Regions from separate parts of the Cedecea selenatireducens genome, predicted to be linked through region 2. Evidence: predicted binding sites of a transcription regulator. Region 2 holds the regulator's gene; each other region holds the start of a gene.
What was found. The regulator Fur, encoded in region 2, represses iron uptake genes when iron is present. The targets are predictions, from matches to a motif close to ATAATAATGAGAACNACTATCAA.
Positions count from the first base shown of each region.

Region 1 (3,284 bases), on a different contig from region 2:
GTTTACTTCGCCCTGATCGCTAAAGCCCATATCAATAATCTTTGTGGCCTCTGGCCATTTGCGCTTCAGTACGTCCCAGGTTTGGGTATCCTGTTTTTTCGGCAGGTTATTCCAGGCCACGACGCGCTTGAACGGATCTTCGCGGTCGAGCAGTGCGAGGGAAAGAATGTCGCGTCCGTCCTGCAAAATGACGTGCTGCGGTTCTTTTTCGATAGTAATGCGCTGGTTATCCATGTCGGTAACCGTGATGGGATACGTGGTTGCGCCGCAGCCCGCCGAAGCGAGCAGTAACCCTGTCAGGACAAAATTTGCTTTCATTGATTGATGCTCTCCATGAGAAAGAGATTAGTTATTATTACTATTTATATTAATAAAGCCCTAATTCTCCCCGGCATGGCAAGCGCTCATTGGTTTAATTTTATTACGTGACAACGTCACTTAAACTCCATTTGGATTGTAAACATAACGATACACACACCGTAACTCTCATTTGACGCACCTGAGATTTTCCCTTACCCTGCGCGGCATAATTGCATACAGCTCTTCGTAAATTCAGAGGGAAGCGTGAAGAACAGGACTCTTGGCAGTGTTTTCATCGTGGCGGGAACCACAATTGGCGCAGGAATGCTGGCGATGCCGCTGGCTTCGGCGGGGGTAGGTTTTGGCGTCACGCTGCTGATGCTCGTCGGCCTTTGGGCATTGATGTGTTATACCGCGCTGCTGCTGGTTGAAGTTTATCAGCACGTCTCTGCGGACACCGGCCTTGGCACCCTCGCCCGGCGCTATCTTGGTCGCCCCGGGCAGTGGTTAACCGGTTTTAGCATGCTGTTCCTGATGTACGCTCTTACGGCGGCCTACATCAGCGGGGCGGGTGAACTGCTGGCCGCAAGCCTGAGTCAATGGCTTTCGACCTCAATTTCAGCCACCTCCGGCGTATTAATGTTTACCCTGGTCGCGGGCGGGATTGTCTGCGTCGGCACTCACATGGTGGACATGTTTAACCGCGTGTTGTTTAGCGCCAAAATCATTTTACTGGTGGTGATGCTGGCGCTGATGATGCCGCATATTCATCATACCAACCTGCTGACGATGCCGATTGAAAAAGGGCTGGCGCTTTCCGCTATTCCGGTAATTTTCACCTCTTTTGGCTTCCACGGCAGCGTGCCGAGCATCGTTAGCTACATGAACGGCAATATTCGTAAGCTGCGCTGGGTGTTTATCGTCGGCAGCGCCATTCCGCTGGTGGCCTATATCTTCTGGCAGCTCGCCACCCTCGGCGCGATTGACTCCGCTACCTTTACCGGGCTGATGGCCGAACACTCGGGACTTAACGGATTCCTGCAGGTTGTTCGTCAGGTTGTGGCCACCCCGCACGTGGAGCTGGCGGTGCATCTGTTTGCCGATTTCGCGCTAGCCACGTCGTTCCTTGGTGTTTCCCTGGGGCTGTTCGACTACCTGGGTGACCTCTTTGCCCGCAACCGCAAGGCTTCTGGCCGCCTGCAAACCGGGCTGATGACCTTCCTGCCGCCGCTGGTCTTTGCGCTGTTTTACCCGCAGGGCTTTGTGATGGCGCTGGGCTATGCGGGCGTTGCGCTGGCGGTGCTTGCCCTGCTGGTGCCTTCCATGCTGGTGTGGCAGAGCCGTAAGCAGCACGTCGATGCAGCCTGGCGAGTTGCGGGCGGCAAACCCCTGCTCGCGCTGGTCTTCGCCTGCGGTATCGCGGTTATCGTGATTCAGGGTCTGATTGCCGTTGGCCTGCTGCCGGAAGTCGGATAACCCCCTTCGCATTCACGCGGGACGCTCGTCCCGCGATCCCCTCTTTTCCTGCTTATTCCCCGCTAAATCATCAGGATTTTGGATAAAAAACCAGTAATTATGTAAGCAGAGTTAATATTGTAAATGCTAATTATTGTCATTATCATCTTAATTCCCATTATAAAATCGCTTCAGCACAGACAATAAACAACATGACTCGCATTTCATTTGGTTCTACTTTCGTTCGCCAGGCGCTTCTTAATTCAAAATTATTAATCATTTCAACCTTCATCGTGGGTGCCCCGGCTTTTGCGGCCGATAAGCCCAAAGAAGACACGCTGACGGTCGTGGCCAACGCTAACCCGGACGGCTCGTCAACCAGCTATACCCAGGATGACTCTGCCATCGCCTCGCGCAGCAAAACGCCGCGCAGCGAAATTCCGCAGTCCGTTAGCGTTGTCACACCTCAGGTGATTGACGATTACGCGGTCACTTCGGTCAACGACGCGATGAAGTTCGTCAGCGGCGTCGCGCAGAGTAATACCCTCGGCGGCATCGAGGACGGCTTTGTCAAACGCGGGTTTGGTTCGAACAGCGACGGCTCGGTGTTTATCGACGGCGTGCGCAGCAACCAGGGCCTGGCGATGGACTCCAGCATCGATCATGTTGAAGTGTTGAAAGGCTCGGCCTCCCTGCTCTACGGCATCCTGAACCCCGGCGGCGTAATTAACCTCGTCAGCAAGAAACCACAGTACACCTGGAACACCCACGTCAGCGGCACAAGCAGCAGTAACGGCGGCGGTTCCGGCATGGTCGACGTGACCGGCCCGCTCGGCAACGGTTTCGCCTTCCGCCTGGTGGCTGAACGCCAGCACGAAGACTACTGGCGCAACTTCGGCACCGATGAACACACGTTGATTGCCCCGTCCCTGAGCTGGTATGGCGATAAAGCCTCCTTCAACATCAGCTACGTGGAATATAAGTTCGACATTCCTTATGACCGCGGCACGGCGTTTATCAACGGTAAACCGCTGAACATCCCTTACGATCGCCGCATCGACGATTACGCCAACCACGCCTGGGGCAAGAACAAACGCCTGACGACCAATTACTCGTACAAGCTGGATGACACCTGGGAAACCAATCTGAACTACGCCTGGATGCAGCGCCGCTACGACAGCAACGAAGTGCGCGCCACGGCGGTCGATCCAAACAGCGGTATCGTCTCCCGCCGCGCGGACGCCAACCGCGGCTTTAACCATCAGACCGATTACGCGTCATGGGATATTAACGGCAGTCCGGAACTGCTGGGGATGACCCACGACATCACGCTGGGCGCGGACTACGAGCAAAACGAAACCTACAAAAAGTATTCGTACCGTGGGAAGGTGTCAAAAACCTTCAATATGAATAACCCGGTGTACGGCGAAGCGCCGGTAACCAACAGCAGCACCTACAGCGACGCCAACAGTAACCTGCGCACTAATCTCTACAGCCGCTCCGTGTTTGCGAAAGACAGCATTCATCTG
Region 1 covers NZ_JBHIKW010000004.1:115,530-118,813, reverse strand. The annotation lists gene ACE38U_RS08395 (ABC transporter substrate-binding protein) at 1-318, opposite strand, end outside; gene tyrP (tyrosine transporter TyrP) at 565-1,776, shown strand; gene ACE38U_RS08385 (TonB-dependent siderophore receptor) at 1,968-3,284, shown strand, end outside.
Region 1: a site for Fur is predicted at 1,900-1,922, ahead of ACE38U_RS08385 (TonB-dependent siderophore receptor). Genes of this name have one in related genera too.

Region 2 (3,284 bases):
TTGCCGACGGCGAGTGGAAGTTCAACGTGCCGGTGCTTTGGCAGCAATACGAAAGTATCGTTGGCTGGCAACCCGTTCCCGCCTGGCAGCATCCCGCCTTATTCATCCGTGGCGGGAACTCGCCGTATGTTGATGAAAGCCACCGCGAGGCGCTTTTAAGTCAGTTCCCGCAGGCTCGTGCGCACGTCATCGCTGGCGCGGGCCACTGGGTTCACGCTGAAAAACCGGAGGCAGTTTTACGCGCAATTCACCGATTTATCGACGCGGAACCGAAAAACTGATTAAAAACAGAACGACCGGCCAGCAGAAGTCGCTAACGCGTTGGCGGGAATGGCGCGCTGATGTATGATGGCGCGCTTAATTGCACCGGCACCCTGCCCCTGCAGCCAGAATTTCCTGTCAGTATCCTAATCATGGCAAAAGAACAAACGGACCGTACTACATTAGATCTGTTCGCGGACGAGCGTCGCCCCGGGCGGCCTAAAACCAATCCGCTCTCGCGCGATGAGCAGCTGCGTATTAATAAACGCAATCAGCTTAAGCGCGACAAAGTGCGTGGTTTGAAGCGAGTTGAGCTAAAACTGAACAATGATGCGGTCGACGCCCTCAACCAGCTTGCCGACGCCCGCAGCATCAGTCGTAGCGAACTGATCGAAGAGATGTTGCTCGAGCAGCTTAAAAAGCTGGGATAGCGCTTTCTGTTGCCCTGCCCGTCATCTGAAATCTCAAAAGGGTGAGCAAAACCATGTTGCAGACTGTGCACCCCGCCGTGATAGCTGTTTCCGCTGGTGGAGCTGTTCTGCTATGATTGCCCTATACGTGGGCATTGAACGGCCAGCATACTATTAAGTTTCAAGAGGTTATTTTACTCATGGCAATCGTAGGCATTTTTTTCGGCAGCGACACCGGTAACACCGAAAATATCGCAAAAATGATTCAAAAACAGCTCGGTAAAGACGTTGCTGAGGTGCATGACATTGCTAAAAGCAGCAAAGAAGATCTCGAAGGTTTCGACATTCTGTTGCTCGGCATCCCAACCTGGTACTACGGCGAAGCGCAGTGCGACTGGGATGATTTCTTCCCTACTCTCGAAGAAGTCGATTTCAACGGTAAGCTGGTTGCGCTGTTCGGCTGTGGTGACCAGGAAGACTACGCGGAATACTTCTGTGATGCGCTGGGTACCATTCGCGATATCATCGAACCGCGCGGCGCCGCTATCGTAGGCCACTGGCCGACCGCGGGCTACCACTTTGAAGCGTCAAAAGGCCTGGCAGACGACGACAACTTTGTCGGTCTGGCCATCGACGAAGACCGCCAGCCGGAACTGACCGCCGAGCGCGTTGAGAAGTGGGTCAAACAGATTTCTGAAGAACTGAATCTGGCCGATATTATTAACGCCTGATTTGTCTGGCGCAAATGCAGCGTTTGCGCCATCTTGATAGCTTGTAGCAATGAAAATAATTGCTACAAGTTTGTAACTTTCTCGTACATCCCTGTACAATGTCTTCCTGACAGCTTGGCTGATAATTACTGTAAATGGCGACGCCGCCACGATTTTTCAGCCTCATTTTGCACCATACTTGCGGTTCCCATTTAGAAGCAGCAGTTCTATAATGAGACGCATTACTCTTTACGCTCACTGCAGTTTGAGCGAATCGTTAAGCAACAGGACACTTTCCGCATGACTGACAACAATACCGCATTAAAGAAGGCCGGCTTGAAAGTCACGCTTCCGCGATTGAAAATCCTCGAAGTGCTGCAAGAGCCGGTAAATCATCACGTCAGCGCGGAAGACTTATATAAACGTCTGATCGACATGGGCGAAGAAATAGGCCTGGCGACGGTCTACCGCGTGCTGAACCAATTTGACGATGCCGGGATCGTGACCCGCCATAATTTTGAAGGCGGCAAGTCCGTTTTCGAGCTGACCCAGCAGCATCACCACGATCACCTTATCTGCCTCGATTGCGGCAAAGTAATCGAGTTCAGCGATGATTCTATTGAATCGCGCCAGCGTGAAATTGCCACACGCCACGGTATCCGCCTGACTAACCACAGTCTCTATCTGTACGGACACTGTGCCGAAGGCGACTGCCGCGAAGACGACACCGCGCACGATCCTAAATAAGTAATCCGCATTAACGAACGCTGCCGAACAGGTGGCGTTTAAAAGCAAAAACCGGCAGGTTTCCCTTGCCGGTTTTTTTATTGACTGAAAAAACGTAATCAGCTGTTATTCGCGCGAATTTCTTGCCAGATTTTATCGCAGCGAACCTTCGCGGCTTCATCATTCCCGCTCTTTCTTGCCTGAATGCATTTCTGATAATCCAGCACGCTCACGGTCTCTTTTTCAACAAACGCTTTGTGCTGTTTTTCCTGGCGCAGTACGTTCAGCACGCTCTGGCAGGCTTCGATTTTATCCGGGTTGCCTTCTGCGGTATTGATACAAGCGCTGTAAGCCTGCTTCAGATGTGAATCTTCCGGCGGAGCCGGGGGCTGAACGCAGGCGGAGAGCGTGAAAGCCACGGCGGTAACCAGCAGGATTTTTTTCATGTTCAGTTCCTTATAAAAAACGGGCGCTTGCGCGCCCGATTTAGCATTAGAAGATGGTGAACGGAGCAATAACGATAAATTTCACGTCACGCTCATCCTGGAACATGTTGCCGTAACCACCGCCCCAGCTTGGGATATCGGAGTGGTTGTCGTACTGAGTGAAGTGCAGTTTGAACAGCGTACCTTTCGCACGGCCTTCCTGCACGGTGTACATTGCGTCGAGGCTGTATGAAGACTCTTTGATCTTGTTGGATGCGATATCCTGACGGTTACCGGAAGCATCAAGCGCCCATGTGGCTGGTTTTGCATCCCATGCATAAACATAGGAGCCCCCAACAGCCCAACCCGGCAGATTCCAGTTGCTCAGGTCATACATTGCGCCGAAGAACACGGCTTTTTCGCCGTTGGCGTTGAAGTCAGAACGGTTATCCCACCACACATCGAGACGGCCGTTTGAAGAGGCATAGGTTGGCGTCATACGCTGCAGGAAGTAACCCTGCTGGCCTTCTGCCTTCACCATGGTCCCTTCCAGACGCAGGTCAACCTGGCCAATTTTGTAGCCTAAGGTCAGCGCCTGCAGCCACGCGGTACCGTCATAAATATCGTTGATGGTGTTGTTAGAGGCTTTATCACGGGTGCCGTAGAACTGGTAGCTGGTGCTCAGCGGGCTGCCTGCAACGTCAAATTTGTAGCTCGCTTTCGCGAAGTACTGGTCAACAAAACCTTCAGCC
Region 2 covers NZ_JBHIKW010000009.1:78,230-81,513, reverse strand. The annotation lists gene ybfF (esterase) at 1-281, shown strand, start outside; gene ybfE (LexA regulated protein) at 414-692, shown strand; gene fldA (flavodoxin FldA) at 872-1,402, shown strand; gene fur (ferric iron uptake transcriptional regulator) at 1,682-2,128, shown strand; gene chiQ (ChiQ/YbfN family lipoprotein) at 2,227-2,553, opposite strand; gene chiP (chitoporin ChiP) at 2,600-3,284, opposite strand, start outside.

Region 3 (3,284 bases), on a different contig from region 2:
CAGGGTGCTTTGCAGCGAAATATCCTGATGAACCTGCCAGCTCAGCGTCGAGTTAAGGGTGTATTCCGGGATGATCGACAGGCGATCGCCGGTTTCCTTATTTTTGCTTTGCAGCATATAAGTCAGGTTGTTGTTCCAGCTTACGGTGTCCGTCAGCGGCAGATTAATGGTGCCTTCCAGCCCTTCCACAACCGCTTTTGGCACGTTGCCCCACTGATAGATATCGGTTTTCTTGCTGTTAGAGGCAACAGGCGAATAACCGGATTCGATCTTGTTGCGGTAGTCGTTTCTAAACCAGGTGATCCCGGCCTGATAGCCGTCGCGCTTGAACTCCAGCCCAATCTCTTTGTTGACGCTGGTTTCGGCTTTCAAATCCTCGTTGCCCATCAGGTAACAGGCCCCTGCGCTCGCGGCACAGCCCTGGCCACGGCTATAGAGAATGTAGTTCGGGTTAGTCTGATACAGGCTTGGCGCCTTGTAGGCGCGGGCAATACCGAGCTTCAGCGTCAGGTCTTCCACCAGCTCCTGGCTAAGGTTCAGCGACGGGCTCCAGTTATTCCCCACGATGGAGTGATGATCGAAGCGCAGACCCGGCGTCAGCATAGTGCTGCTGGTTATCTCCATGTTGTTCTCGGCGAACAGGGAGAAGATTTCTGCTTTCGAATAAGGGCTGCGGATGGTGGACGACATACCCGGAATCGCACCGCCTTCGCTCAATGACTGGCTGTTCGACGAACCATCCTTCATGCGTTGCTGATTCCATTCGCTGCCGAGGGTGAGGTTTTGGTTCACCAGCAGGTCAAACGGAATGCTCGCTTCGCTGTGCAGAAGCACATCGCTAAGGTCGATATCTGAGAACTGATTATTGGCGAAGATCCCTTCCGTGCCGCCCGCCAGGCCTTCGTTCATGCGCGAGTTGCGGGTGTGTTCGTACTGCACCCAGGAGTTGGTGGTGACGCCGTTATCCCAGCCGCCGGTCCAGGTGACGGCATAGTTCTGGCGGTAGAGGCGGTTAGTCTCTTTGCCGTAGTTATCCTTCACCAGCTGGTTGCTGTTGGTGTTTTGTGTATCACCCGAGTAGAGGTTGCCCTGGCGGCTGTAGCCTGTTTCAAACTCCAGCGCCTGCATCGGTGCAAACTCCCAGCGGATCAGCCCGTTCAGGTCTTTATGGATAACCCCTTCGCGGCCGGCAGGAAGCGTGCTGGCGTAGGATCCGGTGCGCAGCGACTGATGTCCCTGGTTGATGTCCCAGGCATCCGCCTGCGTTTTGTCCAGGTTGCCGTAAAGCCGGAAGCTGACGTCATCCCCCAGTGGCCCCGTCAGGCTGAAGTTGGTGCGTTTTGTCGAGCCTTCGTCTTTGTGTTCCGGCGCGTTGAAATAGGTATTCCAGCTGCCGTGGAACTCGTTGCTGCTGCGTTTGGTAATAATGTTCACCACGCCGCCCGCCGCGCCGTTACCGTAGCGAGCCGCCGCCGGGCCACGCAGGACTTCAATACGCTCGATCATTTCAGGCGGAACCCAGGAGGCATCGCCTCGGGTATCACGCTCGCCGCGCCAGCCAAGGCGGACGGAGTTACGGCTGGTGACCGGTTTACCGTCAATCAGGATCAGCGTGTTTTCTGGCCCCATGCCGCGAATATCAATCTGGCGGCCGTTGCCGCGCTGCCCGCTGGTAGAGTTGCCGGTAAGGTTAACCCCTGGCATGGTACGAATGATTTCAGAGACGTCACGCGCGACAGGGTGCTTCTTTAATTCTTCGGAGGTGATAATCGACACGCCGGGTGCCTGCAGCGTTTGCTGGGCAGCGGTGACGACCAGCGTGTCTTCATTTTCTACGGGTGCCGTCTCTGCTGCCGCCGAAAAGGCAGTGCCGTAGAGGCCCAGACTCACCAACGTGGCGAGGGAGTACGATAATGTATTGTTCATTATTTATCCTGAGTGTCACCGCCTGCGTCCCGTAAACTCCTTTCCCAAATGAGGAAGGACGCGGCAAAAGTGCCTGGAGTTGAAAGTGCGGAAACACGCTATTGCAAATGAAAACAATTATCAATGCCTTTCTCAGTTGACATTTAAAACCAATTAATTCCGCTAATTAATCATCCCTGGTTATCAATCCCCGCGTTAACCATTCACCAACCTGATATTCCACAATTGACCTGCCGACTTTACGGTTGCGATACATATTTAGGTGATCTCATTAACAAACTGAGGTAAATGCCCCGCGTTTTGCCCGCTTCAGATTGTGAGAACCGCTATTCCAGGCTAGATACAAAATGTAACAACTCTCGGTATCCACTTAGAAAACGGACAAAATTGATGGATAGATTTGGGAAACACCTCGTCTGGGTCGTGCTTGCTTTGATAGGCGCATTTGCCCTCGGCTACATCGCTCTGAATCGTGGTGAGCAGATAAATGCGCTGTGGATTGTCATTGCCTCAGTCTGTATTTACCTGATTGCCTACCGCTACTACGGCTTGTTTATCGCGAAACGCGTGCTGACGGTGGATGCCACGCGCATGACGCCGGCCGTGCGGAACAATGACGGTCTTGATTACGTCCCAACGGATAAAAAAGTGCTGTTTGGCCACCACTTTGCCGCTATTGCCGGGGCGGGGCCGCTGGTGGGGCCGGTACTTGCTGCGCAAATGGGGTATCTGCCGGGCATGCTTTGGCTGCTGGCGGGCGTGGTGCTGGCAGGAGCCGTACAGGACTTTATGGTGCTGTTTGTCTCCACGCGCCGCAACGGGCGCTCGCTGGGGGAATTGGTTAAAGAAGAAATGGGCAACACCGCGGGCGTTATCGCGTTAGTGGCCTGCTTTATGATCATGGTGATTATCCTCGCCGTGCTGGCGATGATCGTGGTGAAGGCGCTGACCCATAGCCCTTGGGGGACATACACCGTGGCCTTTACCATCCCGCTGGCGCTGTTTATGGGCGTCTATATTCGCTATTTGCGCCCGGGGCGCATTGGCGAAGTGTCGGTGATTGGCCTGGTGATGCTGGTATTTGCCATTATCTCCGGCGGCTGGGTGGCTGAGAGTGAAACCTGGGCACCGTACTTCGACTTCACGGGCGTACAGTTGACGTGGATGCTGGTGGGCTACGGCTTTGTGGCTTCAGTGCTGCCGGTGTGGCTGCTGCTGGCGCCGCGCGACTACCTCTCCACCTTCCTGAAAATTGGCACCATCATCGGGCTGGCGATCGGCATTTTGATCATGCGCCCGACGCTGCAGATGCCTTCATTAACAAAATTCATCGATGGTACCGGCCCGGTCTGGAGCGG
Region 3 covers NZ_JBHIKW010000018.1:7,587-10,870, forward strand. The annotation lists gene ACE38U_RS20410 (TonB-dependent siderophore receptor) at 1-1,926, opposite strand, end outside; gene cstA (pyruvate/proton symporter CstA) at 2,317-3,284, shown strand, end outside.
Region 3: a site for Fur is predicted at 2,028-2,050, ahead of ACE38U_RS20410 (TonB-dependent siderophore receptor). Genes of this name have one in related genera too.